3 regions of the Vagococcus sp. CY53-2 genome follow, and region 1 is predicted to be linked to each of the others. Evidence: predicted binding sites of a transcription regulator. Region 1 holds the regulator's gene; each other region holds the start of a gene.

Region 1 (8,470 bases):
GTATTCATATGGGGAGACTGTCTTAGTTTTTCTGTGACTTGTTCTATTTCATCCCCAGTGGCGCCAACTTGTATAGCTAAAGAGCTTGCATGTAATTTCATATGCCCTTTTTGAATACCATCACTAACCAGTGCTTTTAGTGCGGCAAGGTTTTGAGCAAGACCTACTGAAACAATTATTCTAGCAAGTTCTTCAGACGTTGATATAGACATCATATTTAAATTTGCTTGTGCCATAGGAAGAACCGAAATAGCTCCTCCCACGCTACCAATTGACATCGGTAAAGTCAGTTTCCCAACTAAGTACTCATCTTGCACGTGCCATTCTGTCATACTTTGATACGTACCGTTCTTGCTAGCATATGCATGAGCAGCAGCCGAGACAGCTCGCGGATCGTTTCCTGTTGCAATAACAACAGAATCAATACCATTCATGATGCCTTTATTATGAGTGACAGCACGATATGTATCGAGGTTGGCATATTGAGTGGCTTTTTCAATTCTTTGAGCAATGTTTTTCCCACTAGTTGATTGATTTCCAAGTTTATCAAAAGGAATCGAGCAAGTCGAAGTGACAAGGGATTCGGTGTTATAGTTACTCAAAATAGACATCAGTGCTTCACCACCGACTAAATCAACAATAAGTGGGGTGACCCCTTCAAGAATCGTATTAATAATATTCGCTCCCATAGCTTTTTGGACATCTACTAATAAATACACAGTTAAAAATGTATCATCACCGTTTTCAGATTCAAAAATGTCGCAAGTAATCTCTTTTAACCCGCCACCACGTTTTACGATTGATGGGTGAGCGTTATCTGCGACTTCTTTAATTATATCAACCTGTGACAAAATTAGCTTTTTAGCGTCATTTGGATTCGTTACGCCTGTTAAGATAATTTGCCCGCGTTTCAAATAAGTTTCGATAGATGTTTTAAAACCATTGGGTCTAGCTAATTTAGCAGCATTGCTACAAGCAGCTATAACAGAAGGCTCTTCAACAACCATTGGAATGATTTTTTCTTCACCATCAATCAGAAAATTCAGTGCAACACCTAAAGGAAGTGGAAATTGAGTTAATTGATTTTCAATCAGAGAATTAGCCACGTCATTATCTAAAGGTGAATTGTTTTTAAACAAGCAATAGTCTTTGTCGTCTAGATAATGCTCACTAAGTAAGATAGAGAGTCTTTCATCTCGTGTTTTCTTATAAAACTTATTAAATAAATTCGTCACTAAAATACTCTCCTTGAAATTTAGTTTTTACCGTACAGACGTTGATGATTATCAGTACCTTTAAAGAAAAAGATGCCATTGTCTGTTTTATCTTGATTAAACAAATGATTACCATCTGAATCGATGCTTAATTCTTTGGTAAACATCGTCGTATAGTCTTCGATAGATAAATCCATTCTATTGGTTAATAGTTTTTCATGTTCAGCTGCTAATAAAGAATCTTTAAAACCATCAACTAATTTTCCGGTAAATATTTCTGCTACAGCACCGCTACCGTAACTAAAGAAACCAATGCGATCAGTTGCGGTAAGAGAAGATGACGCATGTTCAATCAAGGACATAAAACTTAAATACAATGAACCAGTGTAAATATTTCCGATATCACGAGAGTAGTTTGTACTATATTGGTAGTTTTCTAGTAATAAGTCTTTGTTTTTTGGTGCCTCTTTCTCCAAAACTGGTAGTAAAGCTTTTTTCCCCATTTTGGTATAAGGTAAATGGAAACAAAAAGCAGAAAAATCTTCTAGTGATAGATTAGTCCGTTTAGAATATTCTACCCATAACTCACTGAAAAAAGAAATATACGCTTCATTTGAGAATTTGCCATCGACAATGGCTGTTTTAGAATAATTTGGTCGCCAAAAATCAAAAATACTTTTTGTCATAGAAACGGATACTTCCTCAATTTCTAAAATACTAGGTGAAGAGCTGATAATCATTGCAATAGCACCAGCTCCTTGTGTGACTTCGCCAGAACTATTTAGTCCATATCGTGAAATATCTGATCCAATTACTAATGCTTTTTTATCTGGATGCAGTTTAACAAAGTCAACAGCCATCATTAAACCGGCTGTCGCACCATAGCATGCCTGTTTTAAATCAACTGATTTTGCAAAAGGATGGATGTCTAGTAGTTGATGAATAAATGAAGCAACTGATTTTGATGCATCGACACCTGTTTCAGTTCCAACAACGATTAAATCTATGTTATTTAAATCATTTTTTGTAAGTAGAGGATAGGCGGCATTTGCAGCCATGCTGACTGTATCTTGACTTATAGGAGGAACAGACATTTTTGATTGTCCAATGCCTATAGTAAATTTATCAGGATCTACCCCACGATAATTTGCTAGTTCTTCTAATTTAATATATGTGTTTGGGGTGTAAAAATTTATTTTATCTATACCAACCATACATTTAACCTACTTTCTTTTAGAATAAGAGTCATTTATAAGTATTCTATCATAGAAAGAGATAAAGAGTGGAACTTCTTCAGTGATTTTAGTAATCTCTTAAAGTATAAAAAAACAGAACTCTTAAAAAGAGTTCTGTTTAGTATATTTTTTAATTAAGCTTCTTCAGGTTTAGCATTAACTAACTCAGGTTCTGCAACGATATCGTTAGCTTCATCTTCAACAGGAGCAGCCATTTCAACTACAGCACAAATTTGTTCTTCTGCATCTGTAATGATTGTAAACTCATCATGTTTAGGAATATCAGCAACTACTAAAGAATCTCCAATTTCTAAATCTTCAATGTTTACTTCAACACGTTCTGGTAATTTATCTGGAGTAGCTGATACAATAACACTATATAAGTTTTGTTCTAGAATACCACCAGATTTAACTCCTTTAGAAGTTCCAACAAGTGATAATTCAGCTTCTACTTCAGTTTCTTGAGACATATCTACTGCTAAGAATTCTACGTGAATCCATGATTTAGTGAATGTATCTAATTCATAAGTATGTAATAATGTACTAATTTTTTTACCGTCTAACTCTAATACATAAACAGCATTTAATCCATTTTCACGAATATCTTTTTCAAGTTGACGGGCATCAACAGAAATTGATAGATTTTGTATACCGTTACCATTTACAGCTCCAGGTACACGTCCTTCTTCTCTAAGTTTTCTGCGGATAGATCTTGGTCTAGTTGCTCTTTCTTCTACTTTTAACACTACTGACATAAATAATTTCCTCCTTTAGAATATAACATCTTAATTAGTTCGTTATTTAGTTCATGTAGACGTAATCGTTGTGATGAGCTAATCGATTAATCTAGGTGATATTGATAAGTGTGTTAAATTTATCAATAACGAACAATAAGATTATATTATACCTTTTGAGGCAATCTTAATAATTAAATACTAATTAATAAGTTAAATATGGTGACTAAGGACTTAAGCAATCCATATATTGCCTGCTCATCATGGTTTTAAACCACACTATAATATAAGCTTATGAACTAACCATACGACGAAAAGAAGAAAAGGTCAAGTGATATAGTTTTAAACAAAAAAACAAACTCCATGAGTTTGTTTTTTTGTTATGATAAAGAACTAAATAAATATTCTCTTACTAATTGTTCAGTAGCGTCAATAGAATCTTTATGGGTTCTTTCATAAGCATGACTTGACTCTATACCTGCTCCAATTAGCCCGTGTTTAACATCTGCTCCAGCTTTCATTGCAGCAGATGCATCACTACCATAATAAGGATAAATATCTAATTGGTAAGGAATTTTTTTCTCCTTGCACAGTGACACGAAATGATTTCGAAGGTCTACATGATAAGGACCACTAGCATCTTTGACACAGATAGATACGGTGTGTTCATCTGTTTGTTGATCATCTCCCATAGCTCCCATATCAACTGCAACATATTCAACAACTTGAGAATCAATATTTGAATTTCCACCATAACCGATTTCTTCGTTATTTGAAAAGAAGAAATGGGTTGTGTATGGCAAGGTTTGTTTGGTTTCTTTTAGATTGATTAAAAAATTTATTAGAATAGCTGCGCTAACTTTATCATCTAGATGACGAGATTTTATATATCCTGATGGTGTAATAATTGTTCTTGGATCAAAACTAATAAAATCTCCTACTTGAATACCAAGTTGTTCTGTTTCATCTTTTGAAAATACTTTTTCATCAATTCTAACTTCCATATTTTGTTGGTCGCGTTTAGCTGTTCCAGCATCTTTATAAACGTGAACACTAGTTTGATGCATTAAAATCGTACCTGTGTAGTCTCCGTTATTTTGAGTATGAATTGTGCAGTATTCACCTTCAATTGAATTGAAATGAAACCCACCAATTAAGTCCAATTTTAACCTACCATCTGGTTTAACGGCACGAACCATAGCACCTAACGTGTCAATATGAGCAGTAATAAATCGTTGTTTCTCTTGATTTGTTCCAGGAACAGTGATTATTAAACTTCCTTTATTATTAATACAAGGCTTATAACCAGATTTATTTAATAGGTTACTAATAAATGCAATAATTTTTTTAGTATCTCCCGTTGGAGAAGGAATATTGGTTAATTCCTTTGTTAATTCAATAGTATCTTTATACAAATGACTCATCCTTTCTTTTTAATTAAGGGTAGATGAATCATTCATAAAAAGCAATGCTTATTTTTTATAGGATAGATGGTTATGTTTTTGTTGAGAGCGACGATAACTTTTTTCATCCCAAAGCATTAACCATAATAATACAAGTGGGGTCAATATAATTAATGCAACATCTAATCCCATATTACCTAAAATAACACCAATAATTAAGACAATTAAAATTAGAGCATATCTTCTGATAGCAAACATAAAACCACTCCTTAAACTATTTGATAGAACATATGTTCTTATCTTTGAATATATTATACAAACATCCGTTCCCTTTGTAAAGAAAAAAATAAAGCATAGTGTTATGCTTTATTAAATATGATTTCTATAAAGTCCAACCACTTTACCTAAAATAGCGACACTGTTTAAGATAATTGGTTCTAATGTATCATTTTCCGGTTGTAATCTAATATGATTTTTTTCTTTAAAAAACCTTTTACATGTTGCTTCATTTTCATCTGTCATAGCAATAACAATTTCACCATTAATAGCAGATGACTGTTTTCTTACAATGACATGATCACCATCAAATATCCCAGCATTTATCATACTATCTCCACGAATGGTTAACATGAATAAACTGTTTTGTTCATATTTTAAGTCAGGAGGTAATGGGAAAAAATCTGATGCTTCTTCAACAGCTAAGATTGGCTCACCTGCAGTTACAACACCAAGCATTGGAATAAAAGGAGAGTTAACGCCAATCATTTTTAACCCTTCATTTGTTAATTCGATTGCTCTGGGCTTAGTTGGATCACGAGTAATCAATCCTTTTTTTTCCAAACGTGATAAGTGACCATGAACAGTAGACGTTGATGAAAGGTTAACAGCTGTTCCAATTTCTCTTACAGTTGGAGGATACCCTTTTTTTTCAACTTGTTCATGAATATATTTTAAAACGTCTAATTGCCTAGAAGAACGTTTAGTTGACATGATGATACCTCATTTCCTTTTTTTTGAGTGTAACATAATTTTTTCTTAAAATCAAACGCATGTTCGTACGTTTGAACGATATATAATTGTTTTTTTATCTTTTTTAAGCTACTATTTAGGTAGTACTTTAAGGAGGTCGTGACTTATGTTAAGTGAAAAAAAATTAGCAAGAATTAATGAGCTAGCAAAGAAAGCAAAAACAACTGAGGGACTAACTGACGTTGAAAAAAAAGAACAACAATTATTGAGGGAAGAATATTTACATAGTTTTAGAAAAGGTATGAGAAATCACATTGAGGGAATGAAAGTAGTCGATGAAGAGGGGACAGATGTTACTCCTGAGAAATTAAAACAAATCCAAAAAGAAAAAGGATTACATGATCGATAAAATTGCATGTGTTATTTCTATAAAAACGCTTGTAAAATAATATTATTAGATGTAAAATACAATAAAGGTAAAAAAAACCTAAATAGGAGGGCGTTATATGTTATTTGATCAAATTGATCAACTAGGTGTGAATGCAATTCGTACCCTTAGTTTAGACATGGTTCAACAAGCAAATTCAGGACATCCAGGATTACCCATGGGGGCAGCTCCAATGGCTTATACTCTTTGGACAAAATTTTTAAAGGTCAATCCTAAAACATCAAGACAATGGGTAGACCGTGATCGTTTTGTGTTATCGGCAGGACATGGTTCTGCAATGCTTTATAGTTTACTTCATTTGTCAGGTTATAACTTACCAATGGAGGAATTAAAAAAATTCCGTCAATGGGATAGTTTGACACCAGGACATCCTGAAGTTCATCATACAGATGGGGTAGAAGCAACAACTGGTCCATTAGGTCAAGGAATTGCGATGAGTGTTGGATTTGCGATGGCAGAAGCGCACCTCGCTGCAACATATAACAAAGATCAATTTAATATCGTTGACCATTACACGTATGCTTTATGTGGTGATGGTGATTTAATGGAAGGTATTTCTCAAGAAGCAATCAGTTTAGCTGGTCATTTAAAACTTGGTAAATTAATTGTGTTATATGATTCAAATGGTATTTCATTAGACGGACCATTAGATAAGTCATTTACGGAAGACGTTAAAGGTCGTGTTGAATCATCAGGATGGCAACACATTTTAGTCAAAGATGGCAATGATTTAGAAGAAATTGCGAATGCTATTGAATCCGCACAAAAAGAAACTACAAAACCAACCATGATTGAAGTCAAAACAGTGATTGGGTTTGGTGCTGAAAACGAAGGGACAAACAAAGTTCATGGTGCACCACTTGGAGCTGAAGGTGTGGCGTTTGCTAAAAAATCTTACGGTTGGGATTACCCAGCATTTACTGTACCAGAAGAAGTCGCAACACGTTTCCACGCTGATATGGTAGAAAAAGGTGAAAAAGCAGAAGCAGAGTGGCAAAAACAATTTGCTGATTATAAAGCTGCTTATCCAGAACTAGCGAAACAATTTGAAGAAGCCTTCAAAGGTGACGTGACAGTTGATTTGGAATCTGTTTTACCAACATATGAACTTGGTGAAAGTGCGGCAAGTCGTGTGACAAGTAAAGAAGCCATTCAAGTCTTATCTAAAGAAATCCCATCATTCTGGGGAGGATCTGCCGATTTATCATCATCAAATAATACCATGGTGGCAGCTGAAAAAGATTTTGAACCAGGACAATATGAAGGCCGTAATATTTGGTTTGGGGTTCGTGAATTTGGTATGGCAGCAGCAATGAATGGGATTGCTTTGCATGGTGGAACACGTGTCTATGGTGGAACATTCTTTGTATTCGTTGATTACCTACGTCCAGCGTTACGTTTATCAGCGATTCAAAAAGCCCCTGTCACATTTGTGTTAACACATGATTCGATTGCGGTTGGTGAAGATGGTCCAACGCATGAGCCAATCGAACAGTTATCAAGCTTACGTGGGATACCAAATGTAAACTTAATTCGTCCAGCTGATGGCAATGAAGTATCAGCTGCATGGAAATTGGCCGCAACGTCAACGGAGACACCAACTGTTTTAGCTTTATCAAGACAAAACTTACCTGTTCTTGAAGGAACAAAAGAAAAAGCCTATGAAGGCGTGGGACGTGGAGCATACGTATTATCTCCATCAAAACGTGACACACCAGACGGAATCTTAATCGCGACTGGATCAGAAGTTAAATTGGCAATGGATGCTCAAAAAGCGTTGTATGAAAAAGAAGGCGTGGATGTGTCAGTCGTTTCAATGCCATCGACTACTTTATTTGACGCACAAGATACAGCTTATAAAGAAAGTGTGTTACCTTCATCAGTGAGCAAGCGTGTATCAATCGAAATGGGTGCAACATTTGGTTGGGAACGTTATGTTGGCTTGTCTGGAAAAACGATGGGCATTGATCGATTTGGTGCCAGTGCACCTGGCAATAAAGTGATTGAAGAATACGGATTTACAGTAGAAAATGTTGTAAAAACATTTAATTCTTTATAATAAAAAAACCCGGTAGTTTTTAAACTTTCGGGTTTTTTTGTTTATTATGATATAATTTATAATTAGTTAGTGGTGTGAATAGATAGTGTTGTATAATAGTAAAAAATAAAAAAAGCGCCACAAAAGTTGATTAAGGACTAAGCCTTATTTTAACTCGCTATATTGTTTTGAATGCTTCCAAAAAACATACTAAGGTTCCTTTCAATGCATACACGTTTTAGAACTATGAAACTAATCATTATTTATAAAAATCTATGTCAATGTTACTTTGTTGACATAGATTTTTATTTTATTTATTCAAAGATTTGTTCATGCCCATAAAAATGGCTTGCGCTAGACCCATTGCACAAAATAGTGTTGCGACGATAAAGGCAATATTGTAACCATGTAAAGTAGCAGATAACACAT
Region 2 (8,470 bases), on a different contig from region 1:
GATGCAAAGCAAAATAATTTTTTAACAGCGATTGTCTATGATGAGGTTAGTGGCCGCTATGGTTTTTCTTATACGGATTTAAGTACAGGGGAAATGAATGTTGCCACATTGCTAGATGAAGAGACAGTTCAAAATGAGTGCAGTGGGTTAAGAACGAAAGAAATCGTAATCGGAAGTGACTTGCCACAGTCGTTATTAGAGTGGCTTGAATCACAATCGATTGTTCAGTCACCTCAAACGATAGGCGAAATAGAATCTGAATTTAGTTATTTGATGGAAAAAATAGAGGATAAGTTAGCCAAATTATCAACACAGATATTACTAACGTATCTTTCCAACACACAAAAAAGACAGTTAAGTCATTTACAGCAAGCTCAAGTCTATGAGCCAAGTCACTTTTTAAAAATGGATTATTACTCTAAATATAATTTAGAATTAACGCAATCCATTCGATCAAAAGATAAAAAAGGCACATTGCTCTGGCTACTTGATGAAACCCAAACAGCGATGGGTGGGCGTTTATTAAAACAATGGATTGATCGCCCTTTATTAAAGTTATCAGCTATTAAAGAGAGGCAAGAAATGGTTGAAAGTTTGACTCAAGCTTATTTTGAGCGAATGGATTTAAAAGAGTATTTACGCCATGTCTATGATTTAGAGCGATTAGCCGGACGCGTGGCATTTGGGACAGTTAATGGGCGTGATTTGCTTCAATTAAAACAATCACTTGAGCAAATTCCGATGATTCAAAATATCATTCAAGGATTAGATAATGGTCAGTTTGGTACATTGTTAGAACAAATTACACCAATGGATGATTTAGTTGCGATTATTAGTGAGTCAATTAATGAAGAAGCCCCTTTATCGATTACTGAGGGGAATGTTATTAAAGATGGCTTTAATGATGAGTTAGATAAATACCGTGATGCTATGAAAAATGGCAAACAATGGTTAGCCGAAATGGAAGCCAAAGAACGCCAAGCGACAGGCATAAAAACATTAAAAATTAAATTTAACCGAGTATTTGGCTATTTTATTGAAGTGACAAAAAGTAATATTCAAGATGTACCAGTTGATCGGTATGAAAGAAAGCAAACACTAGCCAACGCAGAAAGATATATTACACCTGAGTTGAAAGAGATGGAAACACTAATTTTAGAGTCACAAGAAAAATCACAAGAATTAGAATATCGTTTGTTCTTAGAAGTAAGAGAAACGGTCAAAGAGTCAATTGAACGGTTGCAGTCACTCGCAAAAGCTGTGGCAACACTTGATATTTTACAAGGATTTGCTGAAATTAGTGAAACATATCAATATGTTCGACCTGAAATGACAACGAATCAATTGATTATTCAAGTAGATAATGGAAGACATCCGGTTGTTGAAAAAGTATTAGGCAGTCAAGAATATGTGCCAAATAGTATTGAGATGGATAAAGACACGATGATTTTACTAATAACTGGACCAAACATGTCAGGAAAAAGTACCTATATGAGGCAACTAGCTCTAACAGTTATTATGGCTCAAATTGGCTGTTTTGTTCCCGCTGAAAAAGCAGTTTTACCTATTTTTGATCAGATTTTTACCCGAATTGGGGCATCAGATGATTTGATATCAGGACAAAGTACGTTTATGGTTGAGATGATGGAAGCAAATCAAGCATTGCAGTATGCGACACCAAATAGTTTGATTTTATTTGATGAGTTAGGTCGTGGAACTGCAACGTATGACGGAATGGCATTAGCTCAAGCAATTATCGAATATATTCACGAATATGTGGGAGCTAAAACTCTTTTCTCTACGCATTATCATGAAATTACAACACTTGAACAAGAATTAAAAGGTGTTAGCAATCGTCATGTTGGAGCAGTGGAAGAAAATGGTGAAGTCGTCTTTTTACACAAAATGATGGAAGGTCCAGCTGATAAAAGTTACGGGATTCATGTAGCTAAACTAGCAGGATTACCAACGAATTTACTACATAGAGCATCTGATTTATTAGAAAATTTTGAATCACAAGCAGTTCACACAACAGAAGTTAGTGACGCACATCTAATTTTTGAAAAAGAAATAACATCAACAGAAGATGCGGCACAACTATCACTGTTTTCAGAAGAAACACCTGAATCAGTTGAAGTGGTGAATGATATTAAAAATTTAAATCTGTTAAGTGTAACGCCACTCGAAGCGTTAAATATTTTATCTGAATTACAAAAAAAAGTGCAGTAAAAGGAGGCTAGAAGCATGGCGAAAATTGAAGAGTTATCACAGATTTTAGCCAACCAAATTGCTGCTGGTGAGGTAGTGGAACGTCCCGCTTCAGTCGTTAAAGAATTGCTTGAAAACTCGATTGATGCTGGTAGTACGAAAATTGATATTTTTATTGAAGAATCAGGATTAAAGAAAATTCAAGTAATTGATAATGGGGAAGGAATTTCTTCAGATGACGTGTTAAATGCCTTTAAGCGCCATGCCACCAGTAAAATTCATAACCGTGAAGATTTGTTTCGTATTCGTTCACTCGGTTTTCGTGGTGAAGCATTACCCAGTATTGCTTCAGTATCTGAGGTGACACTTGAAACATCAACTGGTGAAGAAGGAAGCTATCTCTTTCTATCAGGTGGTATAGTAAAAGAGCACAAGTCTCACTCATTGCGTAAAGGAACTAGTATAACGGTTGAAAATATCTTTTTTAATACACCAGCTAGACTAAAATATGTTAAAACATTACAAACAGAGTTAGCTAATATTGGTGATGTAGTCAATCGGTTAGCTATGAGCCATCCAGATATTTCGTTTTCATTAACTAATGATGGTCATCGAATGTTACGAACACTAGGAAGTGGTGATTTAAAACAAGCGATTGCCGGTGTTTATGGTGTTAATACAGCAAAAAAAATGATTGAAGTATCAGGGGATGATTTGGATTTTAAGCTAACAGGTTATGTGTCTTTACCAGAAGTGACACGAGCTAGCCGTAATTATATCTCACTCATCATCAATGGTCGCTACATCAAAAATTTTATTTTAAATAAAGCCATTGTATCTGGATATGGTTCAAAACTGATGGTTGGTCGATTTCCGATTGCCGTGTTATCAATTGAGATGGACCCATTGCTTGTTGATGTGAATGTTCATCCAACTAAACAAGAAGTTCGCCTAAGTAAAGAAAAAGAACTCGTTACGCTAATTGAAACAAGCATTGCTAAAACGTTGGGTGAGGAAGTGCTGATTCCTCGCGTGAATGATAGCAAACCATTTAAAAAACAAGTTGAAACGATTAAAGTAGAGCAACAACAATTACCATTTGAGCATTCTGCTAAACCACTAGAGCGTGAACAACAAATTAAAGATACCAATTTAGCGTATGATTCATTGACGGGTGAATTTTATTTAAAAAATAATGAAGAAAAAGAACTATTTAAAGAAGCAAAAGATTACACAAATGGTGTCTCAGAAAAATTAGATGATGCGACTTATACGCAAGAGAGTGACATAGAATCAAATACTGTTTCTCATGAAGTGATTGAAGAAGTGGTTGATCTACCAAAAACTGATACGCAAGAAACATCAACGCACAGTTTTCCCCATTTAGAATATTTTGGTCAAATGCATGGCACCTATTTATTTGCCCAAAGTGATGAGGGACTTTATATTATTGATCAACATGCCGCTCAAGAACGTATCAAGTATGAGTATTTTAGAGAAAAAATAGGAGACGTTGGGGAAGACAAACAACAACTTCTTGTGCCAATTATTTTGGAATACTCAGTAGATGATTACATAAAGATTAAAGAAAATCTATCGGTGTTTGAAGAAGTCGGGATTGAGTTAGAGGATTTTGGACAACAGAGTTTTATTATCCGTTCTCATCCAACGTGGTATCCAGTTGGAAAAGAAGAGTCGACCATCCGTGAAATGATTGATATTTTCCTAGAAGAAGGAAAAGTTGAAGTAAAATCCTTTCGTGAGGCTACAGCAATTATGATGAGTTGTAAGCAATCAATTAAGGCCAACCATCATTTGGATGAACGTCAAGCACGAGCCTTATTAGACGAGTTAGAAACATGTGAGAATCCGTTTAATTGTCCGCACGGTCGCCCTGTGTTGATTCACTTTACCAATCAGGATATGGAAAAATTATTTAAACGAATTCAAGAGCCACATTAGAAAGGAAGACGTACATGATACTAGCGTCAGCATCACCTAGAAGAAAAGAGTTATTGTCATTTGTGACAAGTCATTTTACGATAAGCCCAGCCGATATAGATGAAACGGTCAATTTAGATGAATTATCCAAAGATTATGTTCGTCGCATGGCCAGAGAAAAAGCTAAAGAAATTATTAAACTTTATCCAAATGAAACAGTAATTGGGTGTGATACAACAGTTGTGTTAGATAATGACATTATGGGGAAGCCGATTGATGAAAAAGATGCTTACGATATGTTAGAAAAACTAAGTGGTAAGACACATAGCGTAATGACAGCCGTTTGTGTGATAACCCCTGAAAAAATATATGAACATATCGAAGTTGTGAATGTGTTGTTTTATGATTTGGATGAAGAAGACATCACTGGTTACATTAAAACTGGTGAACCAATGGATAAAGCAGGGGCTTATGGTATCCAAGGAAAAGCAAGTGTGTTTGTCAAAGAGATAAAAGGGGATTATTTTTCTATCGTTGGCTTACCAGTTGGTTATTTAAACCAACTATTTAAAGAATTAGGGAGGTGAAGAAAGTTGGCAAATAAAGAAGAGTTAAAACAAACATTAACCCCTTTACAGTATCAAGTCACTCAAGAAAATGGCACAGAACGTCCTTTTTCAAGTGAGTATGACCAGTTTGATAAAGATGGCATTTACGTAGATATCGTTAGTGGGGAACCATTGTTTTCTTCAACGGATAAATATGACGCTGGATGTGGGTGGCCATCATTTACAAAGCCTATAGCAACATTAAAAGAACTTGAAGACACTACGCTTGCAAGAGTGCGAACTGAAGTCAGAAGTTCCCAAGCTGATTCACACTTAGGTCATGTGTTTCCAGACGGACCACAAGACAAAGGTGGACTAAGGTATTGTATTAATGGTGCTGCGTTACGTTTTGTTCCAGTTGAAGATTTAGAAAAAGAAGGCTATGCTGAATATTTAGCACTGTTTAATTAACTAGGGCTTCCCATATTTATGGGGGCTTTTTTTAATAAGGAAAGCATAGGATAATTGTTCGGGATATGGTACAATTTTAGGGAACATGCGTACGTGAAAGGAAGAAAACAAGTGTATGAATACATCAAAGGGACAGTAACATTTACTAGTCCTTATTATATAGTCGTTGAAACAAATGGATTAGGTTATCAAATTGCGGTGGCAAATCCATTTCGCTATTCAGCTTATTTAAATCAAGAGGTGACGGTTTACTTGCATCAGGTTATTCGTGATGATGCCCATTTACTTTATGGGTTTGCCACATTAGAGGAAAAACAACTATTTTTAAAATTAATTAGTGTCTCAGGAATTGGACCAAAAAGTGGATTAGCGATTATGGCGTTAGATGACCATTCAGGTTTAGTTCAAGCAATCGAAGCGCAAGACGCGACGTATTTAACGAAATTCCCAGGTGTTGGAAAGAAAACAGCACAACAAATGATTTTAGATTTACAAGGTAAATTAGATGATGTTGCAGTCGAAGCATCTGAAACGACCACTATTTCCACACAAGAAGATTTATTTACTGTAGAGACAACGCAACAATTAGATGAAGCAATCGAAGCCCTAAAAGCACTTGGGTATTCTGAAAGAGAGATTAAGAAAATCAAAAAAGAGCTTGAAAGTTATCAAGATAAGACAACAGACGAGTACTTACGTATTGGGTTGAAATTATTAATGAAAAAGTAGGGGATGGTAAAGAAGATGTCAGAACAAGAAGAAAGACTTGTCTCTTCTGAAACATTAGACGCGGAAGAAATGGTAGAAAAGTCGCTTAGGCCAACACGATTATCGCAATACATTGGTCAACAAAAAGTGAAAGATGAATTGACAATTTACATCAAGGCAGCCAAACAACGAAATGAAGCACTTGACCATGTCTTACTCTATGGACCACCGGGATTAGGAAAAACAACGATGGCTATGGTGATAGCAAATGAAATGGATGTCAGCATTAAAACAACGAGTGGACCAGCCATTGAAAAACCAGGAGATTTAGTGGCAATACTAAATGAGTTAGAACCAGGGGACGTGTTATTTATTGATGAAATTCATCGTTTACCACGTGTGGCGGAAGAACTTTTGTACTCAGCTATGGAAGATTTTTATGTCGATATTATGATAGGACAAGGGCCTACTTCTCATCCTGTTCATTTTGAGTTGCCTCCATTTACTTTGGTAGGGGCAACGACACGAGCTGGTATGTTATCAGCACCTTTGAGAGATCGCTTTGGGATTATTTGTCATATGGAATACTATGATGAAGCTGATTTGAAAGAAATTGTTATTCGCTCGTCAGATATTTTTGATGTGGTGATAGAGGAAAGTGGTGCGTATGAAATTGCTAGACGTTCACGTGGCACGCCGCGTATTGCCAATCGTTTATTAAAACGTGTGAGAGATTTTGCTCAAGTCACAGGGGAAGGTGTAGTCACAAAACAAATTGCTGATGATGCATTAAAAATGCTCCAAGTCGATGATAAAGGATTAGATTATGTCGATCAGAAATTGCTTCGTGCGATGATTGAGTTATACAATGGTGGACCAGTTGGATTAACGACCATTTCTGTAAATATCAGCGAAGAACGTGAAACAGTAGAAGATATGTATGAACCTTACCTTATACAGAAAGGGTTCATCAAACGCACACAACGAGGACGTGTTGTGACAGAATACGCGTATCAACATTTAGGTTATCCTTATAATCAAAATAGTTAAGCTATCTTGACTGTTTTTATTTAAGAGTAAAAGTGTTAAAATACAACAGGAGATAGAACAGAAAGGAAATAGGTGAGGATATGACATTAAAAACCTCTGACTTTGATTTTGATTTACCAGAAGAGTTAATCGCACAAACACCACTAGAAAATCGTGCGGCATCAAAGTTATTAATATTAGATTCGAAAAATGGAGCAATTGAGGACACGCAATTTCCTGCAATTATAGATGAATTAAATGAAGGAGATGCTCTTGTTATGAATGATACAAGAGTTCTTCCTGCAAGGCTTCACGGAGAAAAACCTGATACAGGTGGTCATTTAGAAGTTTTATTGTTAACGAATACAACAGGTGACACATGGGAAACCTTAATTAAACCAGCCAAACGTGCCAAAAAAGGTACCGTGATTTCATTTGGAAATGGGGCATTAAAAGCAGTCGTTGAGGAAGAACTAGAACATGGTGGTCGCATGATTACTTTTTCTTATGATGGTGTCTTTTTAGAGATTTTGGAGTCACTTGGTGAAATGCCATTGCCACCATATATCAAAGAGAGACTAAGTGATAACGATCGCTATCAAACCGTTTATGCGAAAGAAAATGGGTCAGCAGCCGCTCCAACAGCTGGGTTACATTTCACACCAGATGTCTTGAAAAAAATTGAAGATAAAGGGGTTAAATTAGTATATTTAACCCTTCACGTTGGACTTGGAACATTTAGACCAGTCAGTGTGGATGATGTGGAAAATCATAAAATGCATAGTGAGTTTTATCGTTTAACTAAAGATTCGGCAGACACATTGAATGAAGTCAAAGAACAAGGTGGAAAAGTTGTAGCAGTTGGAACAACATCTATCAGAACACTTGAAACCATTGGGACAAAGTTTGATGGAAAATTACAAGAAGACAACGGTTGGACAGATATATTTATTAAACCAGGTTATGAGTTTAAAATAGTCGATGCGTTTTTAACTAATTTCCACTTACCAATGTCAACATTGATTATGTTAGTCAGTGCGTTTGCCGGAAAAGACAACGTCCTTAATGCCTATGAGCATGCTGTAAAAGAAAAATATCGCTTCTTTAGCTTTGGCGATGCGATGTTTGTTAAATAAAGAAAGAGAGAAAAGACATGACAGAACCAGCAATTAAATACCGATTGATAAAAAAAGAAAAACATACTGGCGCACGACTAGGTGAAATTATTACCCCTCATGGAACATTCCCAACGCCAATGTTTATGCCTGTTGGAACACTTGCCACTGTAAAGACAATGGCACCGGAAGAATTAAAAGAGATGGGTGCCGGAATTATTTTAAGTAATACCTATCATCTATGGTTACGCCCTGGTGAGGACATTGTAGAAGGTGCAGGTGGACTACATAAATTTATGAACTGGGACCAAGGAATTTTAACCGATTCTGGAGGATTCCAGGTCTGGTCATTATCAGATATGCGACAAATTGAAGAATCTGGTGTTCATTTTAGAAACCACCTAAATGGTTCTAAGATGTTTTTATCACCAGAAAAAGCTATTCAAATTC
Region 3 (8,470 bases), on a different contig from region 1:
GGTGTACCTAGAGAGGTGCTTAGTAGATTGTAGATTTCTTGTAGCAACTCAACTTTGCGTGTTTCAACTTCTTCTTCGGATGTACCATTACCTATTAAGGTTCTAAGTGTTAAAGCATCTTTTCTTAATTTTTTGTTTAAGTAAGTGTTTAACTCACGGCTGCTTGAACTACTTGATGTTTCAGGCATGATTGTTTTTGGCACAATACCATATTTTTGGATAATCGCCACAAGCATATCCCATTGACCACCATCTTGTTGAGGGGTTGCAAGTAAGAACGCCACTTCACGACTTGTTAATTCTTGGTTGCTTGTTTTGATAATATTTTCATAGAAATAGTTTGCTTTTTCAAATTTATCCCAGAAAAATGTATAGTTTTGAGATAATTCAAAGTCTTTGATGTGATGATTGTTTAAGACATCATGTCTAAATGTATTAAGTGCTGCAAACATCCAACAACGACCACTTTGTTTTTGATTTGTCACGTTTCCTGTATCTAAGTCGATAGAGAAGACCGGATTATTTTCGACGATTGCCTTTTGATTTTCTGATGAAGCTAAAATTCCATTTTTCATCACTGCACGTTGGCTTAATAAATGTTCATGATTAGCCACATATGTTTGCTCCATTTGTTTGATTTGTTTATTTGAAATTGATTTAACCATGTCACCACACCTTTCTTTTGTTTCTATTCTACTCCAACATTCTTTAAAATAACACTAAATCGATTATTTTTTTATAAAGCGAACTGTTTTGCGAAAGTATGTTCGGTATGATAAAATTGAGGAAATAAGTAAATCTAAAGGAGTTTCAGCATGATTGATAGACAAATAAACAATACCTTTGATTTAGTGTCGAAATATGAGCCGGCTGGTGATCAACCGGAGGCGATTAAACAATTAGTCAAGAATATAGAAAATAATGAAAAAGCTCAAATATTAATGGGGGTAACAGGATCTGGTAAAACGTTCACCATGTCTAATGTAATACAGCAAGTTAATAAACCTACCCTGATTATTGCACACAACAAAACACTTGCTGGACAACTATACAGTGAGTTTAAAGAGTTTTTTCCAAATAATGCAGTGGAGTATTTTGTGAGCTATTATGATTACTACCAACCAGAAGCCTATGTTCCTTCAAGTGATACATATATTGAAAAAGACTCGAGTGTCAATGATGAGATAGATAAATTACGCCATTCAGCGACTAGTTCCCTATTAGAGCGAAATGACGTGATTGTTGTGGCATCTGTGTCTTGTATTTATGGCTTAGGTGATCCTAGAGAATATCAAAATCAAGTTTTGTCATTACGTGAAGGGATGGAAATGGAACGGGATCAACTTCTTAGACATTTAGTTGATATTCAGTTTGAACGAAATGACATTGACTTTCAGCGTGGACGTTTCCGTGTACGCGGTGATGTTGTGGAAATATTTCTAGCGTCAAAAGATGACTTTGCTTTAAGAATTGAATTTTTTGGTGATGAGATTGACCGCATTAGAGAGTTTAATGCCTTAACAGGTGAAATTATTGGAGATAGAGAGCATGTGGCGATTTTCCCCGCGACTCACTTTGTGACGAATGAAGAGCATTTAGAAGAAGCCATCGCTAAAATTCAAAAAGAATTAGATTGGCGCTTAAAAGAACTTAGAAGTGAAGAAAAATTATTAGAAGCCCAACGATTAGAACAGCGAACTAATTATGATATTGAAATGATGCGTGAGATGGGGTATTGCTCAGGGATTGAAAATTACTCTCGGCATATGGATGGAAGACGAGAAGGAGAAGCACCTTACACTTTACTCGATTTTTTTCCTGATGATTTTTTGATAATGGTAGATGAATCCCATGTTACGATGCCTCAAATTAGGGGCATGTATAATGGGGACAGAGCAAGAAAACAAATGTTAGTGGATTATGGTTTCAGATTACCTAGTGCGTTAGATAACCGACCACTTAGATTGGAAGAATTTGAAGAAAAAGTGGACCAAATTATGTATGTGTCTGCTACTCCTGGACCGTATGAAATGGAACAAACAGATGACATTGTGGAACAAATTATTAGACCAACTGGTTTACTCGATCCAGTAATTGAAGTAAGACCAATCATGGGGCAAATTGATGATTTAGTCGGTGAAATATATGAACGTGTTGAACGAAATGAGCGTGTCTTTATTACGACGTTAACGAAAAAAATGTCAGAGGACTTAACGGATTACTTTAAAGAATTAGGAATTAAAGTAAAATATTTACATAGTGACATAAAAACACTTGAGAGAACAGAAATTATTCGCGATTTACGATTAGGTGAGTTTGATGTTTTAATAGGGATTAACTTATTGCGTGAGGGATTAGATGTTCCTGAAGTGTCACTTGTTGCCATACTTGATGCTGATAAAGAAGGGTTCTTACGTAGTGAACGCTCACTTATCCAAACCATCGGACGAGCGGCAAGAAACGCCGACGGTAAAGTTATTATGTATGCTGATAAGATTACTGACTCAATGGAGCGAGCGATGTCAGAAACAAGTCGTCGTCGGACTATTCAGGAAGAATATAATGCCGAACATGGTATTGTACCGAAAACAATTAAGAAAGATATTCGTGATTTGATTCGCATTACAAAAGAAAGCGAAGATGAATCAGCTGATTCAGTGTCTATTAAAGAACAATACAATGCAATGGATAGAGATGGAAAAGAAGCTGTTTTACATGATATTGAGTTACAAATGAAAGATGCTGCCAAGGCACTTGATTTTGAAAAAGCTGCCACATTGAGAGATACGTTGCTAGAACTAAAAGCAAGTAAATAGGAGATAAGGTATATGGCAAATGATAAAATAGTGATTCGTGGTGCAAGAGCACATAATTTAAAAAATATAGATGTAACTATTCCAAGAGATAAACTCGTCGTGGTTACAGGACTTTCTGGTTCAGGAAAAAGTTCCTTAGCATTTGATACGTTATACGCTGAAGGGCAACGTCGTTATGTCGAAAGTTTGTCGTCATACGCACGACAATTTTTAGGGCAAATGGATAAGCCAGATGTTGATAGTATTGATGGGCTGAGTCCAGCCATTTCAATTGACCAAAAGACAACCAGTAAAAATCCTCGTTCAACAGTTGGGACCGTCACGGAGATAAATGACTATTTAAGGCTATTATTCGCTCGAGTAGGTGAGCCTATTTGTCCAAATGATGGTACGAAAATTAGTAGTCAGTCTCCAGAGCAGATGACAGATAAATTGTTAGAGTTAGAAGAAAGAACGAGAATTCAGATTCTAGCACCACTCATTCGTGGGAAAAAAGGACAACATAAAAAAGTATTTGAAAAAATCAAAAAAGATGGGTTTGTCCGAGTGAGAGTTGATGGGGGAACCTATGATATTTCTGAAGTGCCAGAGTTAGAAAAAAATAAAAAGCATGATGTTGAAATTATCGTTGACCGTATTGTGATAAAAGATGGCGTTCGCTCAAGATTGTTTGACTCACTTGAATTGGCATTACGTCTAGCTGACGGCTATGTATTGGTTGATGTTATTGGACAAGAGGAAATCTTGTTTAGCGAGCATTATGCTTGCCCTTACTGTGGATTTACAGTAGGCAATATTGAACCTCGATTGTTTTCATTTAATACGCCATTTGGTGCGTGTCCAGAGTGTGATGGATTAAGTGTTAAGTTGGAAGTAGATGCAGACTTAGTTGTTCCAGATGAGATGAAAACGTTGCGTGAAGGAGCGATTGTACCGTGGAATCCAATCAGCTCAAATTACTACCCAAATATGTTAGAACAAGCCTGCGAACAATTTGGTATTGATTTTGATACACCATTTAAAGAATTAACAAAAGAACAAAAAGATTTATTGTTCAGAGGGTCTGGAGAAAAGACGTTCCATTTCCACTATAAAAATGAGTTTGGTGGCGTGCGTGATGTTGATATTCCTTTTGAAGGGATTTTAACAAATATTAATCGTCGTTATCACGAAACAAATAGTGATTATACAAGAGAACAAATGAAGCTATACATGACAGAATTAACATGTGAAACGTGTCATGGTTATCGACTAAACAAAGAAGCCTTATCGGTAAAAATTGATGGGAAACATATTGGAGAAATCAGTGATTTATCAGTAAATAAATCATTAAATTATATGTCCAAGTTAACGTTTGGTGAACAAGATACCATAATTTCACAGCCAATTTTAAAAGAAATAAAAGATAGATTAAGTTTCTTAGAAAATGTCGGTTTGGGGTATTTAACGCTAAGCCGTTCTGCTGGAACATTATCGGGTGGAGAAGCACAACGTATTCGTCTCGCTACTCAAATTGGGTCAAATCTATCAGGTGTACTATACATTTTAGATGAGCCATCTATTGGATTGCATCAGCGAGACAATAATCGCTTAATTGATTCGCTTAAAAAGATGCGTGATTTAGGTAATACACTAGTTGTTGTGGAACATGATGAAGATACAATGCGAGCGGCAGATTATCTAATCGATATTGGTCCAGGTGCTGGTGAACAAGGTGGAGAAATTATATCAGCTGGAATGCCAGAAGAAGTGGAAAAAGATCCACATTCATTAACTGGTCAATATTTATCTGGTAAAAGGAAAATCGATGTCCCTACAGAACGACGTGAAGGCAATGGTGAATGTGTTAAAATTACTGGTGCCAAAGAAAATAACTTGAAAAATCTATCAGTTGAATTTCCGATGGGGAAATTTGTTGCGGTTACTGGTGTCTCTGGTTCTGGTAAAAGTACATTGGTTAATACGATTTTAAAAAAAGCACTTGCTCAAAAAATCAATCGTAACTCAGCTAAACCTGGTAAATTTGATAAAATTACAGGATATGAATCAATTGAAAAAATTATTGACATTGATCAAAGTCCGATTGGTCGAACACCAAGAAGTAATCCAGCAACTTATACGAGTGTTTTTGATGATATACGTGATTTGTTTGCTAAAACCAATGAAGCCAAAACACGTGGTTATAAAAAGGGGCGTTTTAGTTTTAATGTGAAAGGTGGCCGATGTGAAGCATGTCGTGGTGACGGTATCATCAAAATCGAGATGCACTTTTTACCAGATGTGTATGTTCCTTGTGAAGTGTGTCATGGTCAACGATATAATTCTGAAACATTAGAAGTGAGATATAAAGGAAAAAATATTGCAGAAATATTAGAGATGACAGTGGAAGAATCTGTTGACTTTTTCCAAGCGATTCCTAAAATACATCGTAAGCTTCAAACGATTGTGGATGTCGGACTTGGTTACGTGAAGTTAGGTCAATCAGCAACTACCTTATCTGGTGGGGAAGCACAACGTATGAAGTTAGCCAGTGAATTACATAAACGTTCATCAGGTAAAAATTTCTACATATTAGATGAACCAACAACAGGTCTTCATACAGAAGATATTAGTCGACTTCTAGAAGTATTGAATCGTTTAGTAGATAGTGGCAATACAGTCCTTGTTATTGAACATAATCTAGACGTCATAAAAACAGCAGACTACGTCATTGATTTAGGACCAGAAGGTGGAGATGGTGGTGGAACCATTATCGCAACTGGAACACCAGAAGACATTATTAAAGTAGAAGAAAGTTATACAGGCTATTATTTAAAAGAAGTGATGGAACGTTAAAATGAGGTCTATATTATGATGAAAACGACAGATTAATTTTTGTCGTTTTTTGTTATTTTAAGTAAAGAAATTGTATAAATTTATTAGATTTTTTGTAAAGCGGTTACATTGTAAATTAAATGTAAAAAGACTTGCAATTTATGTTACTAAATTATATGTTTATCATGAGATAAGTCAGAAACTATTTCAATATGTAAATTTTTTGTAAAAATTTAGGGGGGACATTCGTGAAAAGAGTGTTAAAAATGATCGCATCAGTAGGGTTTTTATTGACTGTTACAGGATGTGGCGCAGTTGACAATGGAGAATCTATTAATGCTGTTGGGTCATCTGCCATGCAACCACTTGTTGAGGCAGCTGGTGAACAATATAGTAGTAATCATTTAGGTAAATTTATTAATGTACAAGGTGGAGGTAGTGGAACTGGTTTAAGTCAAGTTCAATCCGGTGCCGTACAGATAGGTGATTCCGATTTGTTTGCAGAAGAAAAAGAAGGAATTGACAGTAAACTATTAGTTGATCATAAAGTAGCTGTTGTTGGATTGACACCAATCATTAATAAAGAAGTTGGTGTGTCAAACATCACAATGGAAAATTTAAGGAAAATATTTACAGGTGAAATTACCAATTGGAAAGAAGTTGGCGGAAAAGATCAAGATGTCGTTTTGATTAATCGAGCTACAGGAAGTGGTAGTCGTCACACGTTTGAACAATGGGTATTGGATGGACAAAAAGCAAAAGGGTCACAAGAACAAGACTCTACTGGGATGGTTAGACAAATCGTTAGTACCACACCTGGCGCAATCAGTTACGTAGCTTTCTCTTATGTTACAAAAGATGTGGCAACATTAAGTATTGATGGTGTAAAACCTACAGAAAATAACGTTAAAAATAATAAATGGGTTATTTGGTCATATGAACATATGTATACAAAAGGAGAACCAAAAGGATTAACAAAAGAGTTCTTAGAATATATGTTGACTGATGAAGTACAAGAAGATATTGTTCCTCAACTTGGTTATATACCAGTATCACAAATGCAAGTTGAGCGTGATGTTGAAGGTAATATAAAAGAAATTTCCAAATAAAAATTGTTGTTTCAATAGGAGGATATATTTTGGAAGATATTCAAAGCAAATTGCTAAAAAAGTCAAAAAAAGCAAAATTAGAACAATTTGGTAAGACTATTAGTTTTATTGCCATTTTATTTATTGTTGTCGTTGTCGTTGCCATCTTTTATTTTGTAGCGAGTAAAGGTTTAGCTACCTTCTTTAAAGATAAAGTAAATCTATTCGATTTTCTTTTTGGAAAAGAATGGAACCCAGGATCTGTGAGTGACTCTGGAAAACCATTGGTTGGAGCATTGCCAATGATTACAGGCTCGTTTATTGTGACACTATTATCCGCCATTATTGCAACGCCTTTTGCGATTGGTGCAGCGGTTTTTATGACAGAGATTTCACCAAAATTAGGAACAAAAATATTACAACCAGTTATTGAATTATTGGTTGGTATTCCTTCAGTTGTTTATGGATTTATTGGGCTATCTGTTGTTGTTCCTGCTGTACGTAATGTATTTGGAGGGTCTGGATTTGGTATTTTGGCTGGAACTTTTGTTTTATTTGTTATGATTTTACCAACAGTAACATCAATGACAATTGATGCATTAAAATCTGTACCAAGACATTATCGTGAAGCATCATTAGCACTTGGGGCAACACGTTGGCAAACAATCTATAAGGTAGTGCTAAGGGCGGCAATTCCAGGTATTTTAACTGCTGTTGTATTTGGTATGGCAAGAGCCTTTGGGGAAGCTTTAGCCATTCAAATGGTTATTGGTAATGCTTCACTGATGCCACATAACTTAATTACACCAGCCTCAACTTTAACAAGTGTGTTAACTATGGGAATAGGAAATACTGTTATGGGAACACTTGAAAACAATGCACTTTGGTCATTAGCTTTACTATTGCTATTAATGTCTCTATTCTTTAATGTTGTGACACGATTAATTGGTAAAAAAGGAGAGCTGAAATAATGAATGCAAAAAAAGCGGATAAGATAGCAACAGGCGTATTATACGCCGTTGCAGGTATTATTACATTAATCCTGGCTAGTTTAATTTTGTATATTTTAGGTCGTGGATTACCTCATATCAGTTGGAGTTTCTTAACGACACCATCTAAGAGTTTTCAAGCTGGTGGAGGGATTGGTATTCAGTTGTTTAACTCATTTTACTTATTAATTATTACGATGCTAATTAGTATTCCAATTTCTTTAGGAGCTGGTATTTATTTATCAGAATATGCCAAGAAAAACTTTTTTACTAACGTTATTCGTACAGCGATTGAAGTATTAAGTTCACTTCCTTCAGTGGTTGTTGGTTTATTTGGATTCTTAGTGTTTGTTATTCAAGCTGGTTTAGGCTTTTCTATTATTTCTGGTGCATTAGCTTTAACGTTTTTCAACTTACCCCTCTTAACAAGAAATGTTGAAGAATCATTAAAAGCTGTGCATTATACACAACGTGAAGCAGGCTTAGCTCTTGGCTTATCAAGATGGGAAACTGTCACACGTGTTGTGGTTCCTGAAGCACTACCAGGTATTTTAACAGGCGTTATTTTAGGAGCAGGTCGTATTTTTGGTGAAGCCGCAGCATTAATTTATACTGCTGGACAAAGTGCTCCAGCACTTGATTTTACTAATTGGAACCCATTAAGCATTTCTAGTCCATTAAATATCTTTAGACAGGCAGAAACACTAGCTGTTCACATTTGGAAAATTAATAGTGAAGGTAACATGCCAGATGGCGCTCAAGT

The links. The regulator LexA, encoded in region 1, represses DNA repair genes until DNA is damaged. The targets are predictions, from matches to a motif close to CNAACANNTGTTNG.
Region 2: ruvA (Holliday junction branch migration protein RuvA) is a predicted target of LexA. The motif match lies at 5,249-5,262, and genes of this name have one in related genera.
Region 3: uvrB (excinuclease ABC subunit UvrB) is a predicted target of LexA. The motif match lies at 757-770, and genes of this name have one in related genera.

What each region holds. Positions count from the first base shown of each region.
Region 1 is NZ_JALAHP010000001.1:674,645-683,114, reverse strand. It holds gene MN581_RS03285 (hydroxymethylglutaryl-CoA reductase, degradative) at 1-1,235, opposite strand, end outside; gene MN581_RS03280 (hydroxymethylglutaryl-CoA synthase) at 1,256-2,428, opposite strand; gene MN581_RS03275 (50S ribosomal protein L25/general stress protein Ctc) at 2,584-3,204, opposite strand; gene MN581_RS03270 (M42 family metallopeptidase) at 3,564-4,607, opposite strand; gene MN581_RS03265 (hypothetical protein) at 4,656-4,844, opposite strand; gene lexA (transcriptional repressor LexA) at 4,956-5,576, opposite strand; gene MN581_RS03255 (DUF896 family protein) at 5,722-5,964, shown strand; gene tkt (transketolase) at 6,062-8,062, shown strand; gene MN581_RS03245 (MDR family MFS transporter) at 8,352-8,470, opposite strand, start outside.
Region 2 is NZ_JALAHP010000003.1:162,217-170,686, reverse strand. It holds gene mutS (DNA mismatch repair protein MutS) at 1-2,229, shown strand, start outside; gene mutL (DNA mismatch repair endonuclease MutL) at 2,245-4,170, shown strand; gene MN581_RS06705 (Maf family protein) at 4,185-4,736, shown strand; gene msrB (peptide-methionine (R)-S-oxide reductase MsrB) at 4,743-5,168, shown strand; gene ruvA (Holliday junction branch migration protein RuvA) at 5,280-5,897, shown strand; gene ruvB (Holliday junction branch migration DNA helicase RuvB) at 5,913-6,926, shown strand; gene queA (tRNA preQ1(34) S-adenosylmethionine ribosyltransferase-isomerase QueA) at 7,007-8,041, shown strand; gene tgt (tRNA guanosine(34) transglycosylase Tgt) at 8,059-8,470, shown strand, end outside.
Region 3 is NZ_JALAHP010000007.1:44,605-53,074, reverse strand. It holds gene MN581_RS09020 (C1 family peptidase) at 1-665, opposite strand, end outside; gene uvrB (excinuclease ABC subunit UvrB) at 816-2,816, shown strand; gene uvrA (excinuclease ABC subunit UvrA) at 2,829-5,651, shown strand; gene MN581_RS09005 (phosphate ABC transporter substrate-binding protein PstS family protein) at 5,879-6,739, shown strand; gene pstC (phosphate ABC transporter permease subunit PstC) at 6,769-7,689, shown strand; gene pstA (phosphate ABC transporter permease PstA) at 7,689-8,470, shown strand, end outside.